DNA from 3 places in the Tardiphaga sp. OK246 genome. Region 2 is predicted to be linked to each of the others. Evidence: predicted binding sites of a transcription regulator. Region 2 holds the regulator's gene; each other region holds the start of a gene.
The links. The regulator PhoB, encoded in region 2, activates phosphate uptake and scavenging genes when phosphate is short. The targets are predictions, from matches to a motif close to TGTCATNNANCTGTCAT.
Positions count from the first base shown of each region.

Region 1: the regulator PhoB is predicted to act here: its motif matches at 3,486-3,502, upstream of CHC01_RS22435 (alkaline phosphatase).
Region 3: the regulator PhoB is predicted to act here: its motif matches at 3,041-3,057, upstream of CHC01_RS02575 (BtaA family protein).

Region 1 is NZ_FZOX01000005.1:203,952-209,960, reverse strand. It holds gene rlmN (dual-specificity RNA methyltransferase RlmN) at 1-685, shown strand, start outside; gene CHC01_RS22450 (hypothetical protein) at 688-1,164, shown strand; gene CHC01_RS22445 (phosphatase PAP2 family protein) at 1,210-2,010, shown strand; gene argG (argininosuccinate synthase) at 2,094-3,431, shown strand; gene CHC01_RS22435 (alkaline phosphatase) at 3,550-5,304, shown strand; gene CHC01_RS22430 (OmpA family protein) at 5,430-6,009, opposite strand, start outside.
Region 2 is NZ_FZOX01000005.1:436,393-442,401, forward strand. It holds gene pstB (phosphate ABC transporter ATP-binding protein PstB) at 1-272, shown strand, start outside; gene phoU (phosphate signaling complex protein PhoU) at 301-1,014, shown strand; gene phoB (phosphate regulon transcriptional regulator PhoB) at 1,107-1,811, shown strand; gene CHC01_RS23460 (GcrA family cell cycle regulator) at 1,915-2,424, opposite strand; gene CHC01_RS23465 (aspartate aminotransferase family protein) at 2,871-4,097, shown strand; gene argF (ornithine carbamoyltransferase) at 4,097-5,035, shown strand; gene CHC01_RS23475 (aminoglycoside phosphotransferase family protein) at 5,043-5,852, opposite strand; gene CHC01_RS23480 (Hsp33 family molecular chaperone) at 5,982-6,009, shown strand, end outside.
Region 3 is NZ_FZOX01000001.1:531,367-537,375, reverse strand. It holds gene CHC01_RS02595 (NAD-dependent protein deacetylase) at 36-863, shown strand; gene CHC01_RS02590 (hypothetical protein) at 880-1,101, opposite strand; gene CHC01_RS02585 (putative bifunctional lysylphosphatidylglycerol flippase/synthetase) at 1,422-2,300, shown strand; gene CHC01_RS02580 (class I SAM-dependent methyltransferase) at 2,303-2,995, opposite strand; gene CHC01_RS02575 (BtaA family protein) at 3,165-4,373, shown strand; gene CHC01_RS02570 (ABC transporter ATP-binding protein) at 4,561-5,268, opposite strand; gene CHC01_RS02565 (ABC transporter ATP-binding protein) at 5,255-5,992, opposite strand; gene CHC01_RS02560 (branched-chain amino acid ABC transporter permease) at 5,989-6,009, opposite strand, start outside.

The DNA.
Region 1 (6,009 bases), 230 kb from region 2:
CCGCGATCGTCTCAACGACTGGGCCGACCGTGAGACCCCAGACGGCAACCGCCGCGTCACCAATATCGTGATGATGGGCATGGGCGAGCCGCTCTACAATTTCGACGCGGTGCGTGACGCACTGCTGATTGTCTCGGACAATGAAGGCATCGGCATTTCGCGCCGGCGCATCACGCTGTCGACCTCCGGCGTGGTGCCGAACATCAAGCGCACCGGCGACGAGATCGGCGTCATGCTGGCGATCTCGCTGCATGCAGTACGCGATGAGCTGCGCAACGAGCTGGTGCCGCTCAACAAGAAATATCCACTCGAACAGCTGATGCAGGCCTGCCGCGATTATCCCGGCGCGTCCAACGCACGGCGCATCACCTTCGAATATGTGATGCTGAAAGGCGTCAACGACTCGCTCGAGGACGCCAAGCTGCTTGTGAAGATGCTCAAGGGTATCCACGCCAAGATCAATCTGATCCCGTTCAATCCGTGGCCCGGCACGCGCTACGAATGTTCGGACTGGGACCAGATCGAGAAGTTCTCCGAATATATCTTCAATGCCGGCTATTCCTCCCCGGTGCGCACGCCGCGCGGCCGCGACATTCTCGCGGCCTGCGGCCAGTTGAAGTCGGAGACCGAGAAACTGTCGGCGCGCGAGCGTCAGGCTTTGCGCGCGATGGCGATGACGGACTGACAATGGCGCTGATCGGCCGCCTGTTCGTCATCTTTCTCGGCTTCTGCGCCGCCTGTCTCGTTGGCGGCGCCATCGTGGTGTTCTCGATCCTGTTTCCGGAACTCAGCGCGCTCGATACCGGCGTCATCGACCCGAACACGATCAACATCCTGCTCGGCTTCGGCTTTATCTTCATCAGCGGCTTTGCGCTGATCCCGGCGATGCTCGTCGTCCTCATCACCGAGGCTTTCTATATTCGCAGCGTCATCGTCTATGCGCTCGGCGGCGCGGCGGTCGGGCTCGCCTGCTATCTCGGCCTGATCCCCTACGACCCTGCCACGACGAGTTTCGACGGCATCGTCCGCCGCCATCTCGAAGTCATGACCGGCGCGGGCATCATCGCGGGGCTGATCTACTGGGTGATCGCTGGCCGCAACGCTGGCGCCTGGCGGCAGCCACGGCGCGCGCCACCGCAGCCCGATGTCGCGGCCGGCCCCTAGTGCACTGCCTTTCCTTCAACTCCTGCCTCGGCTAAACCGCCCGCCATGAACCGGACCGGACTCCTCATCGCGCTTGGGCTGTTTGCCGTCATTGCCATTGTCTTCGGAATCTGGCCCGAACTCGACCTCAAGCTCGCGGCGCTGTTCTACGATCCTGAGACCAGACGCTTTCCCACGACGTCGCTGCCCTACGCGCAGTTCGCCCGCGATGCGGCGATGTGGATCGCATGGGCCTTTGTCGCGCCCTCGATCCTCGCGCTGATCGTGAAGCTGATCTGGCCGAACCGGCCACTGCTGGTGAAGGGCCGCACCATGGCCTTCCTGATCCTCACCATGCTGATGTCGGCCGGGATCCTGACCAATCTGACCTTCAAGACCTTCTGGGGCCGCCCGCGGCCGGTGATGGTCTCCGAATTCAACGGCCCCTGGCAGTTCAAGGCGTGGTGGGATCCGACCGGCCAATGCGGGCGCAATTGCTCGTTCTTCTCGGGTGAGGGCGCCACGGCCTTCTGGACCTACGCCCCCGCCGCGCTCGCGCCGCCGTCCGTGCGCCCCTACGCCTACGTGGCGGCCACTGTGTTCGGCATCGCCACCTCGGGCTGGCGGATGGCCTTCGGCGGCCATTTCTTTACCGACGTGACCATCGCCGGCCTCGTGTCGTTCCTGGTTATCTGGTTGATTCACGGATGGATTTACCGCTGGCCCTCGACCCGGATGACGGATGAGGACGTCGATCGCTGGCTGACCAGGATCGCCTGGCCCGGCTATCGCTGGCGGCTGCGCATGATCGGGCAGCAGCCAAAGCCGTCTTTCGTCAACCGGATCACCGAGCAGCACCACGATTGAGCGGCCTCAAGCGGATGCCGCGTTGACGCGCTTTGCCCGGCCGGGCTATCGCTGGCCGCAGAAATTGCCCGATTGGACGTTCCATGACCACGATCTTGAAGAGCCTGCCCAAGGGCAAAAACGTCGGCATCGCTTTCTCCGGCGGCCTAGACACGTCAGCGGCACTGCTCTGGATGAAGCAGAAGGGCGCCAAGGTCTTCGCCTATACCGCCAATCTCGGCCAGCCTGACGAAGCCGACTACGACGAGATTCCGCGCAAGGCGATGGAGTTCGGCGCCGAGAAGGCGCGCCTCGTCGATTGCCGCGCCCAGCTCGTCCATGAAGGCATCGCCGCGATTCAAGCCGGTGCCTTCCATGTCTCGACCGGCGGCATCGCCTATTTCAACACCACGCCGCTCGGGCGCGCCGTCACCGGCACGATGCTGGTCTCGGCCATGAAGGAAGACGGCGTCAATATCTGGGGCGATGGCTCGACCTATAAGGGCAACGATATCGAGCGGTTCTACCGCTACGGATTGCTGACCAATCCGGAGCTGAAGATCTACAAGCCCTGGCTCGACGATCAATTCATCGACGAACTGGGCGGCCGCGCCGAAATGTCGGCCTTCATGACCGCCCACGGCTTCGCCTACAAGATGAGCGCCGAGAAGGCGTATTCGACTGACAGCAACCTGCTCGGCGCCACCCATGAAGCCAAGGATCTCGAACAGCTCGACAGCGGCATCAAGATCGTCAACCCGATCATGGGCGTGCCGTTCTGGCGCGACGACTGCGCCGTCAAGGCCGAGAAGGTCGTGGTGCGGTTTGTGGATGGCCAGCCCGTTGCGCTGAACGGCCAGAGCTTCACCGATCCTGTCGCGCTGTTCCTCGAGGCCAATGTCATCGGCGGCCGCCACGGGCTCGGCATGAGCGACCAGATCGAGAACCGCATCATCGAGGCGAAGAGCCGCGGCATCTATGAAGCGCCCGGCATGGCGCTGCTGCACATCGCCTATGAGCGTCTCGTCACCGGCATCCACAACGAAGACACCATCGAGCAATATCGCATGAGCGGCATGAAGCTCGGCCGGCTGCTGTATCAGGGGCGCTGGTTCGATTCGCAAGCCTTGATGCTGCGCGAGACCGCGCAGCGCTGGGTGGCCCGCGCGATCACCGGCGAAGTCACGCTCGAACTGCGCCGCGGCAATGACTACTCGATCCTGAACACCGAGAGCCCGAACCTGACTTACGCGCCGGAGCGCCTGAGCATGGAGAAGGTCGAGGATGCGCCGTTTACGCCGGCAGACCGGATCGGCCAGCTCACCATGCGCAACCTCGACATCACCGATACCCGCGCCAAGCTGGATCTGTATTCGAAGACGGGTCTGTTGAGCGCCGGCGAAGGCTCGAACATTCCAAAGCTCGACAACGATAAGAACTGAGGGCGCGGCGGAGACGCTCGAACTATAAGATCAAACGGCCGGATGTCGTCGTCACGTCATCCGGCCGTTATATTGGAAGGACATCGCCTGACACAGGCTCTCGCTTGGGACGTCCACCATGAGAAACACGTCGTTGCTGGCCGCGTTTGCGGCCTTTTTCATGAACACCCCAGTCTGCGCACAGACGATCTATCCGCTCGACCGCGCTGATATCCTTGCGGGCGCGAAATTCGACTTCAAAGTCGAGTTTCCCGAACTCATTCAGGCCGCCGATATCAAGGTGACGATCAACGGCGCCGACCAGACTGCGGCGTTCGGCAAGACCGCGGACTACATCGCGAGGGAAGACGGCAAGGATCAGTCCGCCCTGCTGCTGCGCGACGTGACGCTCGATAAAGCTGGGACTTACAAGATCGAAGTCAGCGACGGCGTGCGCAGCCGCGCGGTGATGTGGAACGTCTACGACACTGGTCCGCGCAAGGCGAAGAACGTGATCCTGTTTATCGGCGACGGTATGTCGCTGGCGCACCGCGTCGGCGCCAGAATTCTTTCGAAGGGCATCACCGAAGGCAAGAGCCGCGGCAAGCTCGCGATGGACGACATGCCGCATATGGCGATGGTGGCAACGGCGGGCTCCGACTCCATCATTACCGATTCCGCGAATTCAGCCAGCGCCTATGCCACCGGCCACAAGACCGCGACCAATGCGATGGGCGTCTATGCGGATCGCACGGCGAATGTGTTCGACGATCCGCAGGTTGAAACCATCACCAGCCTCGCGAAGCGCAAGCTCGATCTGGCGATCGGCATCGTCACCAATACCGAGGTCGAGGACGCGACGCCCGCCGCGATGATCGCGCATACCCGCCGCCGCGCGGCCTATGACGAGATCGTCGCGCAGTTCTTTGCCGTCAGGCCGGACGTGCTGATGGGGGGCGGCGCCGCAAATTTCCTGCCGCAGGCAGCCGCGACATCGAAGCGCAAGGATGACGTCGACTATGTCGCGCGCTTCCGTGATGCCGGTTATTCGGTGGCGACCACGGCGCCCGAACTGAACGGCCTCGCCAAGAAGCCGGAGACGCGCAAGCTGCTTGGACTTTTTACGCCTGGCAATATGGACGGCGTGTTGGACCGCAAGTTCCTCGGCGGCGGCGGCGTGAAGAAATTTCCGCAGCAGCCTGATTTGACCGAGCAGGTGCATGGCGCGCTCAAGGTCCTGTCGCGCAACGACAACGGCTTCTTCCTGATGGTCGAGTCGGGCCTGATCGACAAATACGCCCATCTGCTCGACATGGACCGCGCCGTCTATGACGTCATCATGCTCGACAATGCCGTGAAGCTCGCCCGCGACTGGGCAGCCAAGCGCGGCGACGACACGCTCATCCTCGTCGTCTCCGACCACAGCCATCCCAACAGCCTGGTCGGCACCGTCAATGACGACATGAGCAAGGAGTCAAACCTGCCGCTGCGCGAACGGCTTGGCGTCTATGAGAAGGCCGGCTTCCCGAACTATCCCGCGCCGGATGCCGAAGGCTATCCATCGCGCATCGATGTCAGCCGGCGGCTTGCGATCATGTCGGCGAGCCTTCCCGATCACTACGAGACGCTGCGGCCGAAGCTCGACAACCCGAACGATCCCACCGAGAAGGGCGAAGAGCCCGGCACTTTCAAGGCCAATGAGAAATACAAGAATGCGCCCGGCAGCATGCTGCGGCTCGGCAACCTGCCGGCCATGATGGGCGCCAGCGTGCATTCCGGCGAGGACGTCATCCTCACCGCCATCGGCCCCGGCAGCGACCGGGTGAAGGGCTCGATGGATAATACGGACGTGTTTCGCGTGATGGTGGATGCGTTGGGATTGGCGGCGAAGTAGTAGCGTCTTTCCCTCCCTCAAGCGGCTCAGCCGCGCAATGGGGAGGGAAGCCATTGGCAGCAGCGTACTATCAAAACAAAAATGGCCGGGATCGCTCCCGGCCATTTTCTTTCATATCAAACCGCTCAGCGACGCGGCGGTGCCGTGCCCGGAGGCGGCGGGGGCAGCGAAGCCTGACCGCCGTTCAACAGCGGCGTGATGTTGCGAATCGTGACGCGGCGGTTCTGGCGCTCCGGACCGTCGGTCTGGATCTTCAGATACTGCTCGCCATAACCCTGCGACGTCAGGTTTTCCGCCGGCACCTGGAATTGCTGGGTGAGCAATTCAGCCGCCGACTGCGCACGGCGATCCGACAGCGACAGGTTGTCGACGTCCGATCCGACCGCATCGGTGTGACCCTCGATCAGGAACACCGCACGCGGGTTGCGCGAGATCGCCCGGTTGAGACCATCTGCGATCACCTGCAGCTTCGAGGCTTGGTCCGGCGGAATATCCCACGAGCCTAGCTCGAAGTTGATCGAGTCCAGATCGATCGACGGCATGCGCTGGCGCACCATCGGGCTGTAGCGGATTTCATCGAGCGTATAGCGGCGCTCGATGCGATCCACCGGTGGCGCGATCAGCGTATCGTAGACGAGATCGGGCGAGGCCTGATCGTAGTCGACGATGTAACGGTTCTGCGGAATCCGGATCATCGGCGGCGGC
Region 2 (6,009 bases):
TCGCGGTGCGGCCGGAAGTGATCCTGTTCGACGAGCCGTGCTCGGCGCTGGATCCGATCTCGACCGCGAAGATCGAGGAACTGATCGACGAGTTGAAGGATCAGTACACGATCGCGATCGTGACCCATAACATGCAGCAAGCCGCCCGCGTCTCCGACAGCACGGCTTTCATGTATCTCGGCGAGTTGATCGAGTTCGATCAGACCAACAAGATCTTCACGTCGCCGACCGACCGCCGTACCCAGGATTACATCACCGGCCGCTTCGGCTGACGCGACATATTCGCGGGAGGAATTTGAGATGGCTTTTGAACACACCACCAAGGCTTTCGACGACGATCTGCAGGAGCTGACCCGTCTCGTCGCCGAGATGGGTGGCCTCGCGGAGCGGCAGATCGTCGAATCCGTCGACGCGCTGATCCGCCGGGACGTCGCACTTGGCGCCCGCGTCGTCGCCACCGACTCCGAGATCGACCAGTTGCAGCGCACGATCGAAGAGCGCGCCGTGCTGACCATCGCCAAGCGCCAGCCGATGGCTGTCGATTTGCGCGAGATTGTCGGCGCGTTGCGCGTCGCCACCGATCTGGAACGCATCGGCGATCTCTCCAAGAATATCGGCAAGCGCGTCAATGCACTCGACAGCGACTTCCATCCGCTGAAGCTGATCCGCGGCCTCGAGCATATGACCGACCTCGTGACCACCCAGGTCAAGGCCGTGCTCGACGCCTATGCCGCACACGATCTGCCTGCCGCGATGACGGTGTGGAAGGGCGACGAGGAAATCGACGCGATCTGCACCTCGCTGTTCCGCGAACTCCTGACTTATATGATGGAAGACCCGCGCAACATTTCGTTCTGTATCCACCTGATGTTCTGCGCCAAGAACATCGAGCGGATCGGTGACCATGCCACCAATATTGCGGAAACCGTGTTCTACATGATCGAGGGCCAGCAGATCCTCGACAAGCGCCCGAAGGGCGACATGACCACATTCGCGAATACGCCGACGGTCTGAAGCATGATCAGGAAAAGTGGAAGCCAGTCTTCCGCAAGGATCATGATTTAAAGACTTGTCGGACGTCACTGAGGGTATTGATCAAGATGGCTGTGAATGCACGCATTCTGGTTGTGGAAGATGAAGAGGCGCTAACGACGCTGCTTCGCTACAACCTCGACGCCGAAGGCTATGATGTTGAAACCGTCGCTCGCGGCGACGATGCCGACACCCGCTTGAAGGAGCGGGTGCCGGATCTCGTGGTGCTCGACTGGATGCTGCCGGGCCTGTCCGGCATCGAGCTGTGCCGCCGCTTGCGCGCACGGCCCGAAACCAAGGCATTGCCGATCATCATGCTGACGGCGCGGGGCGAAGAGAGCGAGCGCGTTCGCGGTCTCGCCACCGGTGCCGACGACTACATCGTCAAGCCGTTCTCCGTGCCGGAGCTCCTGGCGCGCGTGAAGGGCCTGCTCCGTCGTGCAGCTCCCGAGCGTCTCGCCACCGTCTTGGCGTTTGGCGACATCGAACTCGACCGCGACAAGCGCCGCGTCGTGCGCTCAAGCCGTCCGATCGATCTCGGTCCGACCGAATATCGCCTGCTGGAGTTCTTCCTGGAACATCCGGGCCGCGTGTTCAGCCGCGAGCAGTTGCTCGACAGCGTCTGGGGCCGCGACATCTATATCGACGAGCGCACCGTCGACGTGCATATCGGCCGCCTGCGCAAGCTGCTCAATCCCGCTGGCGAGCCCGATCCGATCCGCACCGTGCGCGGTGCCGGCTATGCGCTGGATGACCGCTTCGACAAGGCGGCGGAGTAGGTATCTTCCTTCTCCCCGCAAGCGGGGCGAGGTTAGAAGCCCGCAAACAAAAAATGCCCGGCTCATCACCGGGCATTTTCATTTGGTTTAGATGCTTTCCAGCTCAGCGCGTCGGCTTCGGGACTGCGCGGCGGCGGTCGCTGGCCGGCTGATAGGCGATGCGCGAGTGATGTGCGCAATAGGGGGCGCCGGCCAGGGCCTTGCCGCCGCAGAAATAGAAGTCCGCGCTCGACGGATCGCCGATCGGCCAATGGCAGGTGGCTTCGTTGAGTTCGACCAGCGACAGGCGCTGGCTGATCGGAACGATGTTGTCATAGGCGATCGGGTCGGGCTCGGCCTCGATCTCGTAATTATGGGCCAGGGCGGTATTGCCGCGTGCCATCGGGCGGGCGACACGTACCATCTGCTGTGCCGGGCGCGCCTTGCGCTGCCGCGGAGCTGCCGAGGAGGGGCTCTTGGCACGGCCGGACAGGCCAAGGCGGTGCACCTTGCCGATCACGGCGTTGCGGGTCACGTTACCGAGTTCCGCAGCGATCTGGCTGGCGGAAAGGCCGCCTTCCCAGAGTTTCTTCAACTGTTCGACGCGATCGTCGGTCCATGTCATTACCGTCATCGCCGTTTTCCCTTCGTGAGCGCCGGCCTGACCGGGCAGCGCTGCGAGTTGAGACTTCAAAAATCCCTGCGGTCAGAATCCTTTAGCGCTCACCGGGCGCGAATTTCGCGTCCGGCTGTTACGCCGCACTGGATGTGTCAAAAGGATCTACCGCCGCACGAGATGTCGTATCCGACGAGGCAAAAGCTACAATATGCCGTGACTCGCGCGCAAGAGTCGGGCATGCCGCGTCCACATGCTTCTGCAAATAAAGCTGCAAAATCGGCTTTTTCTGCGACTCCGTGTGACTCGAAAGCCGCAGTGCGCGGTTGACAGTCTTCACAGCACACATAGAATAATGCCCACGTGCCGCCCGAGAAGGGCGGCACGTTTCGTTTCTAGGGTCCGTTGTTCGATTTCGCACAGTTGTCATCGACGCGGCCGCAGTCTTTTCGATCGGATCGGTTATGACCAGCAACGCAACGTCTTCGCCCCTCTCTCAGGCTCACTTGCTGCCTGTTTTCGCGCGTGCGGATGTCGCTTTCGAGCGCGGTGAAGGCGCGTGGCTGATTGGAACCGATGGTGAGCGCTATCTCGATTTCACCAGCGGCGTTGCCGTGAACGCACTTGGCCATGCGCATCCACATATGGTCGCCGCATTGCAGGAGCAGGCCACCAAGCTCTGGCACATGTCGAACCTGTTCAAGAGCCCGGACGGCGAGCGCCTCGCGGCCCGGCTGTGCGAACAAAGCTTTGCCGATTTCGTGTTCTTCGCCAATTCGGGTGCGGAAGCGATGGAATGCGCGATCAAGGTGACCCGCCACTATCATTTCTCCAAGGGCCATCCCGAGCGCACGCGCATTATCACCTTTGAAGGCGCGTTCCATGGCCGCACCCTCGGCACGCTCGCGGCGACCGGCGCTGCCAAATATCTCGAAGGCTACGGCACGCCGCTCGACGGCTTCGATCAGTTGCCGCTCGGCGATATCGAAGCGGTGAAGAAGGCGATCGGCCCGAACATCGCCGGCATTCTCATCGAGCCGCTGCAGGGTGAGGGCGGCGTGCGTGCGCCGAGCAACGCGTTCTTCGGCGCGCTGCGCGAACTCTGCGACAAGAACGGCATCCTGCTGATCTTCGACGAAGTGCAGACCGGTATGGGCCGCACCGGCGAGTTGTTCGCCTATCAGCGCATTGGTGTGACGCCCGACGTGATGTCGCTGGCCAAGGCGCTTGGCGGCGGCTTCCCGATCGGCGCGTGTCTCGTCACGGCGGAAGCGGCCGAAGGCATGGCGCCCGGCTCGCACGGCTCGACCTTCGGTGGCAATCCGCTGGCGGTCGCTGCCGCGAATTCCGTGCTCGATATCATGCTGAAGCCCGGTTTCTTCGACCATGTGAAGAAGATGTCGCTGCTGCTCAAACAGAAACTCGCGGGCGTGGTCGACGGCCACCCTGATGTGCTCAGCGAAGTGCGCGGCGAAGGTCTGCTGATCGGCCTCAAGGCTGTCGTGCCGGCTGGTGATCTCGTGGCCGCATTGCGTGACGCGAAGCTGCTGACCGTCGGCGCCGGCGATAATGTCGTGCGCTTCCTGCCGCCGCTAATCGTCAGCGAGTCCGAGATCGAGCAGGCCGTGCAGCGGCTGGAACAGGCCTGCGTGGCCCTCGGTTCATCTGCCAAGACGCAGGGAGCCGCGTGATGAGCAAGTCACCGCGGCACTTTCTTGATCTCACGGCCGTGCCGGCCAGTGAGTTGCGCAATATCATGAACGCGGCTGCCGCCATGAAGGCGAAGCTGAAAGGGCGGGATGGCTCGAATGCCGAGCCCGATCGTCCGCTCAAGAACAAGACGCTGGCGATGATCTTCGAAAAGCCCTCGACGCGCACCCGCGTGTCGTTCGAGGTCGGCATGCGCCAGCTCGGCGGCGAAGTCGTGATGCTCACCGGCGCCGAAATGCAGCTCGGTCGCGGCGAGACCATTGCCGACACCGCGCGCGTGCTGTCGCGCTTCGTCGACATCATCATGATCCGCATCCTCAATCATGACTCGCTGATGGAACTCGCGGAGAATGCGACGGTGCCGGTCATCAATGGCCTGACGCGGTTCTCGCATCCCTGCCAGGTGATGGCGGATGTCATGACCTATGAGGAACATCGCGGCCCGATCAAGGGACGCACCGTGGCCTGGACCGGCGACGACAACAATGTGCTGATGTCCTGGGCGCATGCGGCCGAACGCTTCCAGTTCAAACTCAATATCGCGACGCCGCCGCAGCTGTCGCCGAAGAAGCCGTTCAAGGACTGGGTCAAGGCGGCAAACGCGCCGATCACCTTCAGCGACGATCCCGATGCGATGGTGAAGGGCGTCGATTGCGTCGTCACCGACACCTGGGTGTCGATGGGCGACAAGGACGGCGAGACCCGCCACAACCTGCTCAAGCCCTATCAGGTCAATGCGCGCCTGATGTCGCTGGCCAAGCCCGATGCGCTGTTCATGCATTGCTTGCCCGCCCATCGCGGCGAGGAGGTCACCGACGAGGTGATCGACGGTCCGCAGTCGGTGGTGTTCGACGAGGCAGAAAACCGTCTGCATGCGCAGAAGGGCATTCTGGCCTGGTGCCTCAACGCGGTGGCGTGAGGCGCGATCAGCGATCGAGTTCTGTCGCGGCCAGCTCGGCCACCTGAAAGTCGATGCTCGCCGGATCGTCGTCGCCGAGGAACCATGCGGCCGAGAGGCCGGTCCATGCCAGGACCCATTGCAGTAAGCGATAGCGATCGAGTTTGGCCGCGTCGCTGACGACCTCGACACGCCGCTGGAAACGGCCTGGCAAGGTCGAGACCGGGCGCGTGGGGTCCGAGAGATCCGGGTTGGTGAAAATGTTGGCGAAGTCGAAGCCGCGCTCGCCGATGATGTGCTTCGGATCGATGGCAAGCCAACCACGCTCCCCGAAGTCCAGCACATTGTCATGGTGGAGGTCGCCGTGCAGCACGGTCACCTCGCGCGGGTCGTCCAGCAAAGCGTTGGCCGTTTCGGAACAGCGACGTAACAGGCCGCCATGGGTCGCTGCGGCCGGCGCGAGTTCGCGGAACCAATGCTGCAGCGGTACCAGCGGAGGCGGCGATTTTTGCCTGGGCCGGTGCAACCGCGCCGCCACGGCGCACAGGATGCGCGAGGCTTCGTCGTCCTGTCCACCGCGCGCCATGTCGGAGAGCGAGGCCGGGCCTTGCGCGCGTTCCATCAGCAATGCGTCGTCATGGCGGGCCAGAACCCGTGCGGCGCCGTCGCCGTCCCACCATTCCAGTACCGCGCTGCCGGCGCGTTCGTCCTCGCCCTTGGCCAGTTTCACCATCGCCGGCTGGCCCCGATGCAGGACTGGCAGCAAATATCCGGCGTGGGAGGTAATGGCCGTGCCGTCCGGGACGAGGTGCCACCGCCTAAGGTAGGTTTCAAACATCGTTCGCTTATACTTGGTAGATATTTCATCCGAGCGGGGGCAAATCGTCGCCGGATGCCTTGTATTCGTTCGGACATTTGCCCCTTTGCGGGGTTTCGATTTCAGCTCCTCGCCCTTACATAGAGCGCCATGACCCCATCAAATCCAAATCTCCAGC
Region 3 (6,009 bases), on a different contig from region 2:
GGCATTGTTTCGCGTCAAGAGATAGTCGTTCCCCTATGACCCCACCCAATGTCCTCCGCGACTTCGTCGATCGCCATGAGCGCCTGTTTGTCTTGACCGGCGCCGGCTGCAGCACCAATTCGGGCATTCCCGATTATCGCGACACCGACGGCAACTGGAAGCGGACGCAGCCTGTGACCTTTCAGGCCTTCATGGGCGAGGAACTGACGCGGCAGCGCTACTGGGCACGCAGTCTCATTGGCTGGCGTCGGTTCGGTCAGGCGCGGCCGAACGATGCACATCATGCGCTGGCGCGGCTCGAACAGTTCGGCAGATGCGAGGTGCTGCTCACGCAGAATGTCGACCGGTTACATCAGGCGGCCGGCAGCAAGAAGGTTATCGACCTCCACGGCCGGCTCGACCTGGTGCGCTGCATGGGCTGCGAACGCCGGATTCGGCGAGACGAGTTTCAGCACGAGATGGGTCGCTTGAACACAGGATGGCTGGACCTCGATGCGGCTGTTGCGCCCGATGGCGATGCCGATCTGGAGGGCGTCGATTTCGCGTCCTTTGTCGTGCCGGCTTGCGAGATCTGCGGCGGCATCCTCAAGCCGGATGTCGTGTTCTTCGGCGAGAACGTGCCGCGCGAATTCGTCGATGCCGCGCTCGGCCACTTGCAGAAGGCCGATGCCATGCTGATCGCCGGTTCGTCGCTGATGGTCTATTCCGGGTTTCGCTTCGTTCAGGCGGCTATGCGCGCGGGGATCCCCATTGCGGCGGTCAATCTCGGCCGCACGCGGGCTGACGAGTTTCTCAGCTTCAAGGTCGAAGATCGCTGCGAGGACGCGCTCGCGTTCCTGCTTCAACCAGCGGACGCGCCGTAAAACGGCATGCCTCGGCTCAGGCTGCCAGATCCCACAGTCGCGGACAGCCGCGCAGAACCACGGCGCGGCCCATCGGCGTGAGCGCCGGGTGAGTGTCCGATAGCGCAACCAGTCCCATCGCAACCAGCTGATCGAGCACGTAACGGTTCAGCTTGGCCGGTGGCAGGATCGCGGGGCGAAGCATCCGCAATGTGTCCCACTGGTTTTCGGTGAGCTGATATTCGGTCTCGGTCGACATGGTGTCCTGCTTGGATGAATCAGTGCATTCAGTGCGCATGGCTTACGGAACCCGCATGACCTTGATGCGACATGGCGGGGGCGAAATCTGGAAATCACCGGATTGTTGGGCGGCGCCAAAACGCTGCTTTTGCGCAGCTGTCACATGGACGTGCAACAGAACGCGCGAACACATGCGCGAATCACGGCGTGCTCAGACCTAATGAAAAGTAGAACAATGTGCCACCCGCATTGAAAAATATCATGCAGCTGATGCGTACGCGCCTCAGCTGGAGGTGGCTTGGCGCGCTCCTTAGCATAGCAATTGCTACGATTGCGTTTATGGCGCTGTCCAAGGCGCTTAAGGGCGTGGATTTCGCCCACGTGCTGTCTGCCATGCACATGGTACCGCCAGGCAGCATCGCGCTGGCGCTGGTGCTGGTGGCGATCTCCTATGGCAGCCTAACGCTGTACGACTGGCTGGCCTTGCAGATGATCGGGCGGCGGGACATTCCCTTCAGGATTGCAGCGCTGGCCAATTTTTCCAGCTACCCCATCTCGCACGGAACCGGTGCCGTGCTGCTGGTGTCATCGGCGGTGCGCTACCGGATCTATGCACCGCATGGCATCGGCCCCGCCGGCGTCGCGCGCATCTGCTTCCTGACCGGGCTCACCTTCTGGCTCGGCAATCTCACCGCGCTGGCGCTCAGCACCTTGCATGAGCCGGGTGCCATCAGCCGGATCGATCAGCTCTCGCCCGAGATCAACCGCTTCATCGCGGTCGCAATTCTCGCGGGTATCATCGCTTATGTCGCCTGGACGTGGAACGGTATCCGGACGCTCGGTGGCCGCAACTGGTCGGTGCCGGTGCCGAGCGGGCGCAACGTGTTCTTCCAGATCGGCATCGGGCTCGTCGATCTCGGAGCTGCGGCGCTGGCGATGTATGTACTGATCCCCGAGACGATGGATGTCGGGGTCGCGCAGGTGATCGTCGTCTTCATCGCTGCGACGCTGTTGGGATTCGCCAGCCACGCACCCGCGGGTATTGGCGTGTTCGACGCCACGATCCTCGTCGGGCTTGGCGGCGAACATACCGAACAGCTACTGGCCGTGCTGCTGCTATTCCGGCTGTTCTATCACCTGATTCCGTTCGTGCTGTCGCTGACGCTGTTCGGCGCCGTTGAAGCCTACCGGAATGTGAATAGACGCAAGCTGGCCTGAATTTACTTCGGCAATGTCAGCACCGCCGATTGCGCATAGCCGCGGAACGGACGATTGAAATCGAGATTGGCGTGATGACGCTCGGCGAGTGTCTTCAGCACATCGAGAAGCTCGCGGCGCGGCGTCACGTCGAACAATGTCAGCCAGTGCAACAGCAGCTTGCTCGCGATCTTTGGCAACCGTTCCTGATGGCCGAAATCGACGATGTGTAGTCGCCCGCCAGGCTTGAGCTGCGATACGGCGTGGTCGAGCACATCCTGCCAGCTCGGGATCATCGAGAGGCTGTAGGAAATCATGATGTGATCGAATGACGGAACGGTGAAAATGCGCGCCGGATCGAAATTCGTTGCATCGCCATGGGCGACACGGACGGTATCCGTGAGCTCGTTGCGCGTAATTGATGCGATGGCCGTGGTCAGCATCTCGGTCGAAATATCGATGCCGTAGAATACCGCTTGCGGATATCTGCGGGCGGCCTGAACCAGATTGCGACCGGTGCCGCAGCCGATCTCCAGCACCGTCGCGTCCGGCGCAGGCGCGAGTTCTGCGATGAGCTGATCGCGGCCGAGAAGATAGTACCGGCGCGTGGCGTCATAGATGAAGCGCTGCCAGCGATACATCCGGTTCATGCGATGCGTAGCTTCGTTCGACCATGCGGGCTGACCGCCGTCTTCGTATTCGGAGACAATCGTCATGGCGCACCTCATCGCATCCGGATGAGCGATCCATTTCATCGCAACACGACAGCGGTGTGACAGTGGTTTCGTCACGGGAATCGGCCGAAATTTAGAATGACTGTCGCAAAACCGCAGTCTGCGCTTGATAAAAATTTCAGATTGTCGATTCGAAGGGTTCAAGAAACCGATGAATACGCATCTGATCGCCGACGCCGTTCGCAATAGCCGTGGTCGCGAGGAAACGACGATCTGGGACAGGCTGTTTGCCTTCTGGTTCCGTCGGCTGGTCTATACGCAGATCTGGGAAGATCCCGAGGCGGACATGGCGGCGCTGAAACTGGCGCCCGGTTCGACGATTGTCACTATCTCCAGCGGCGGCTGCAACGCGCTGTCCTATCTGTCGGCGAAGCCCGAGCATGTCTATGCGGTCGATCTGAATGAAGCGCATCTGTCGCTGCTGAAGCTGAAGCTCGCCGGCCTGCGCGCACTGCCGAACTATCAGGACTTCTGGAAATTCTTCGGCGAAGGCGCCTCGGATACCAATGTCGGCCTGTATCGCGAGCGCCTGCGGCCGCTGCTCGATGCCGAAGCGCGCGGCTATTGGGACGAGCGCGATATCCAGGGCCGCCCCCGTTACGGTTACTTCAGTGACGGCTTCTATCGTCATGGCGCGCTCGGCCGCTTTATCGGCTTCGCGCATACGCTGGCGAAGCTCGCCCGCATCGATCTCAAGGCGTTGTTGCACGAGGACAAGCAGTCCCCGGCGCGCAAGCGCGCGCTGGAACGCCTGCACTGGCTGTTCCACTCCCGGCTCGCTCGTATGATGACGAAGACGCCGGCGCTGTTGTTCAGTCTCGGCATCCCGCCGCAGCAGCGTACATTGCTGGGCGGCAATCAGCCGCTCAACGAAGTGCTGCATCAGCGTCTGCTCGCTCTGATCGACGTGCATCCGAACGCCAACAACTATTTTGCCTGGCAGGCGCTGAGCCGCAGCTATGTCGGCCCCGGTGACAAGTGCTTGCCGCTCTATCTGCAGCAGAGCCGCTACGCGGACACCGCCAGCCGCGCCGCTCTGGTCACGCCGGTGCATGCCAATCTACGAGTGTTCCTGGAGAGCCTTCCGGCCCGCCAGATCGACGCGGTCGTGCTGCTGGATTCGCAGGACTGGATGGCGCCGGATGAAATCCGTGCATTGTGGGACGCGATCGACCGCGCCGGCAAGGACGGCATCCGAGTGATCTTCCGCACCGCCGGTGCCGAGTCACCGCTGGACGATCCGGAACATGCATCGCTGCGTGAGACGTGGCAGCGCGATGAGGCACGCAGTGCCGAAGGTCTGGCTGCGGATCGTTCGGGCATCTATGGCGGGTTTCATCTGTATACGCGGAAGGCGTAAGGCGTTGCTGTCTTAACCTCTCCCCGCTTGCGGGGAGAGGTCGACTGTAACGCGCGAAGCGCGTGGAAGTCGGGTGAGGGGGAGCTGGTGTTTTACTCGCTGCCTCCCCCTCACCCGAAGCCTCGCTGGCGCTCGGCTCCGACCTCTCCCCGCAAGCGGGGCGAGGTAAGAAGCGAGCACGTGAACGTCACACCCCCAGATAAATCTGCTGGATATACTTGTCGCCAGCGATCTCCGCCGACGTCCCCTCGCGGATCGTCCGCCCATGTTCCAGCACATAGACCCGATCCGCAATCCGCAGCGTCGATGTCGCGTCCTGTTCGACGATCAGGATCGCGGTGCCGTCTCTCCGGATTTGCTGGATCGAGTCGAAAATCAGCCCCTTCAGCCGCGGCGCGATGCCGACCGAGGGCTCGTCCAGCAGCAGCAGTTCCGGGCGGCCCATCAGCGCGCGGCCGATGGCCACCATCTGCTGTTCGCCGCCGGACAATGTACTGGACTGCTGCCATTGCCGTTCGCGCAGCACCGGGAATAGCGTGAAGACGCGTTCCAGGTCTTTCTCGACATCGGCATTGTTCTTGCGGAGGTAAGCACCAAGCTGCAGGTTCTTCAGCACAGAGAGTTCCGAGAACAGCTTGCGCCCTTCCGGGCAATGGCAGATGCCCTTGGCAACGACGTTATAGGGCTCGATCGGATGCAAGGACGCATCCTTGAAATTCAGCGTGCCCTGCGAGGCGATGCTGCGCGAGATGGCCTTCAGCAGCGTGGTCTTGCCGGCACCATTGGGGCCGAGCACGCCAATCAGTTCACCCTTCTCGACCCTGATCGAGACGGACTCGATGGCCAGCGCCTTGCCATAACTGACCTTGAGATCGGCGACTTCAAGCAGAGGCATGGGCTTCCTCCGTCTTGCCGATATAGGCCTCGATCACCTTCTCGTTCTTCACGATTTCTTCCGGTGGGCCGACGGCGATGATCTCGCCGAAATTCATCGCGATCACGCGCGACACCAGCGCCATGAATTCGCGCAGCTTGTGTTCGATCAGAAGGATGGTCAGGTTTTCCTCGCGGTGCAGCCGGCGGATCAATTGTGCGAGCTGTTCGATCTCGCTGCTGCCAAGCCCTGCGAAGGGCTCATCAAGCAGCAGCAGGTCCGGGCGCGTCGCCAATGCGCGGGCGATCTCCAATCGCCGGAGGTCGCCGTAAGGCAGCGTCTCGACCGGCTCCTTGTCGCGACCGCCAAGGCCGACCTGCGAGAGCAGGTAGCTGGCGCGCGCCTCCTTGTCCTCACTGGCGCGGGGCGACATGCAGGCGACCAGCACGTTTTCCAACAGGTTCATGCCGACAAAGGGACGCGTGAGCTGGAAGGTGCGCGCCATGCCGCGATTGACCACCTTGTAGGGGGCGAGTTCGCGCACCAGTTCGCCGTTGAAGTGGATGGTGCCAGTGGTCGGCTGCATGAAGCCGGTGAGGATGTTGAACAGCGTGGTCTTGCCGGCGCCGTTGGGGCCGAGAATGCCGGTGAACTCGCCTTTCTTCAGCGTAAAACTCGCATTCTTCACGGCGGTGAGGCCGCCGAAGCGCTTGGTCACGCCGTTGACTTCGAGCAGGTCGGTCATCGCAGGCGCTCCGTCAG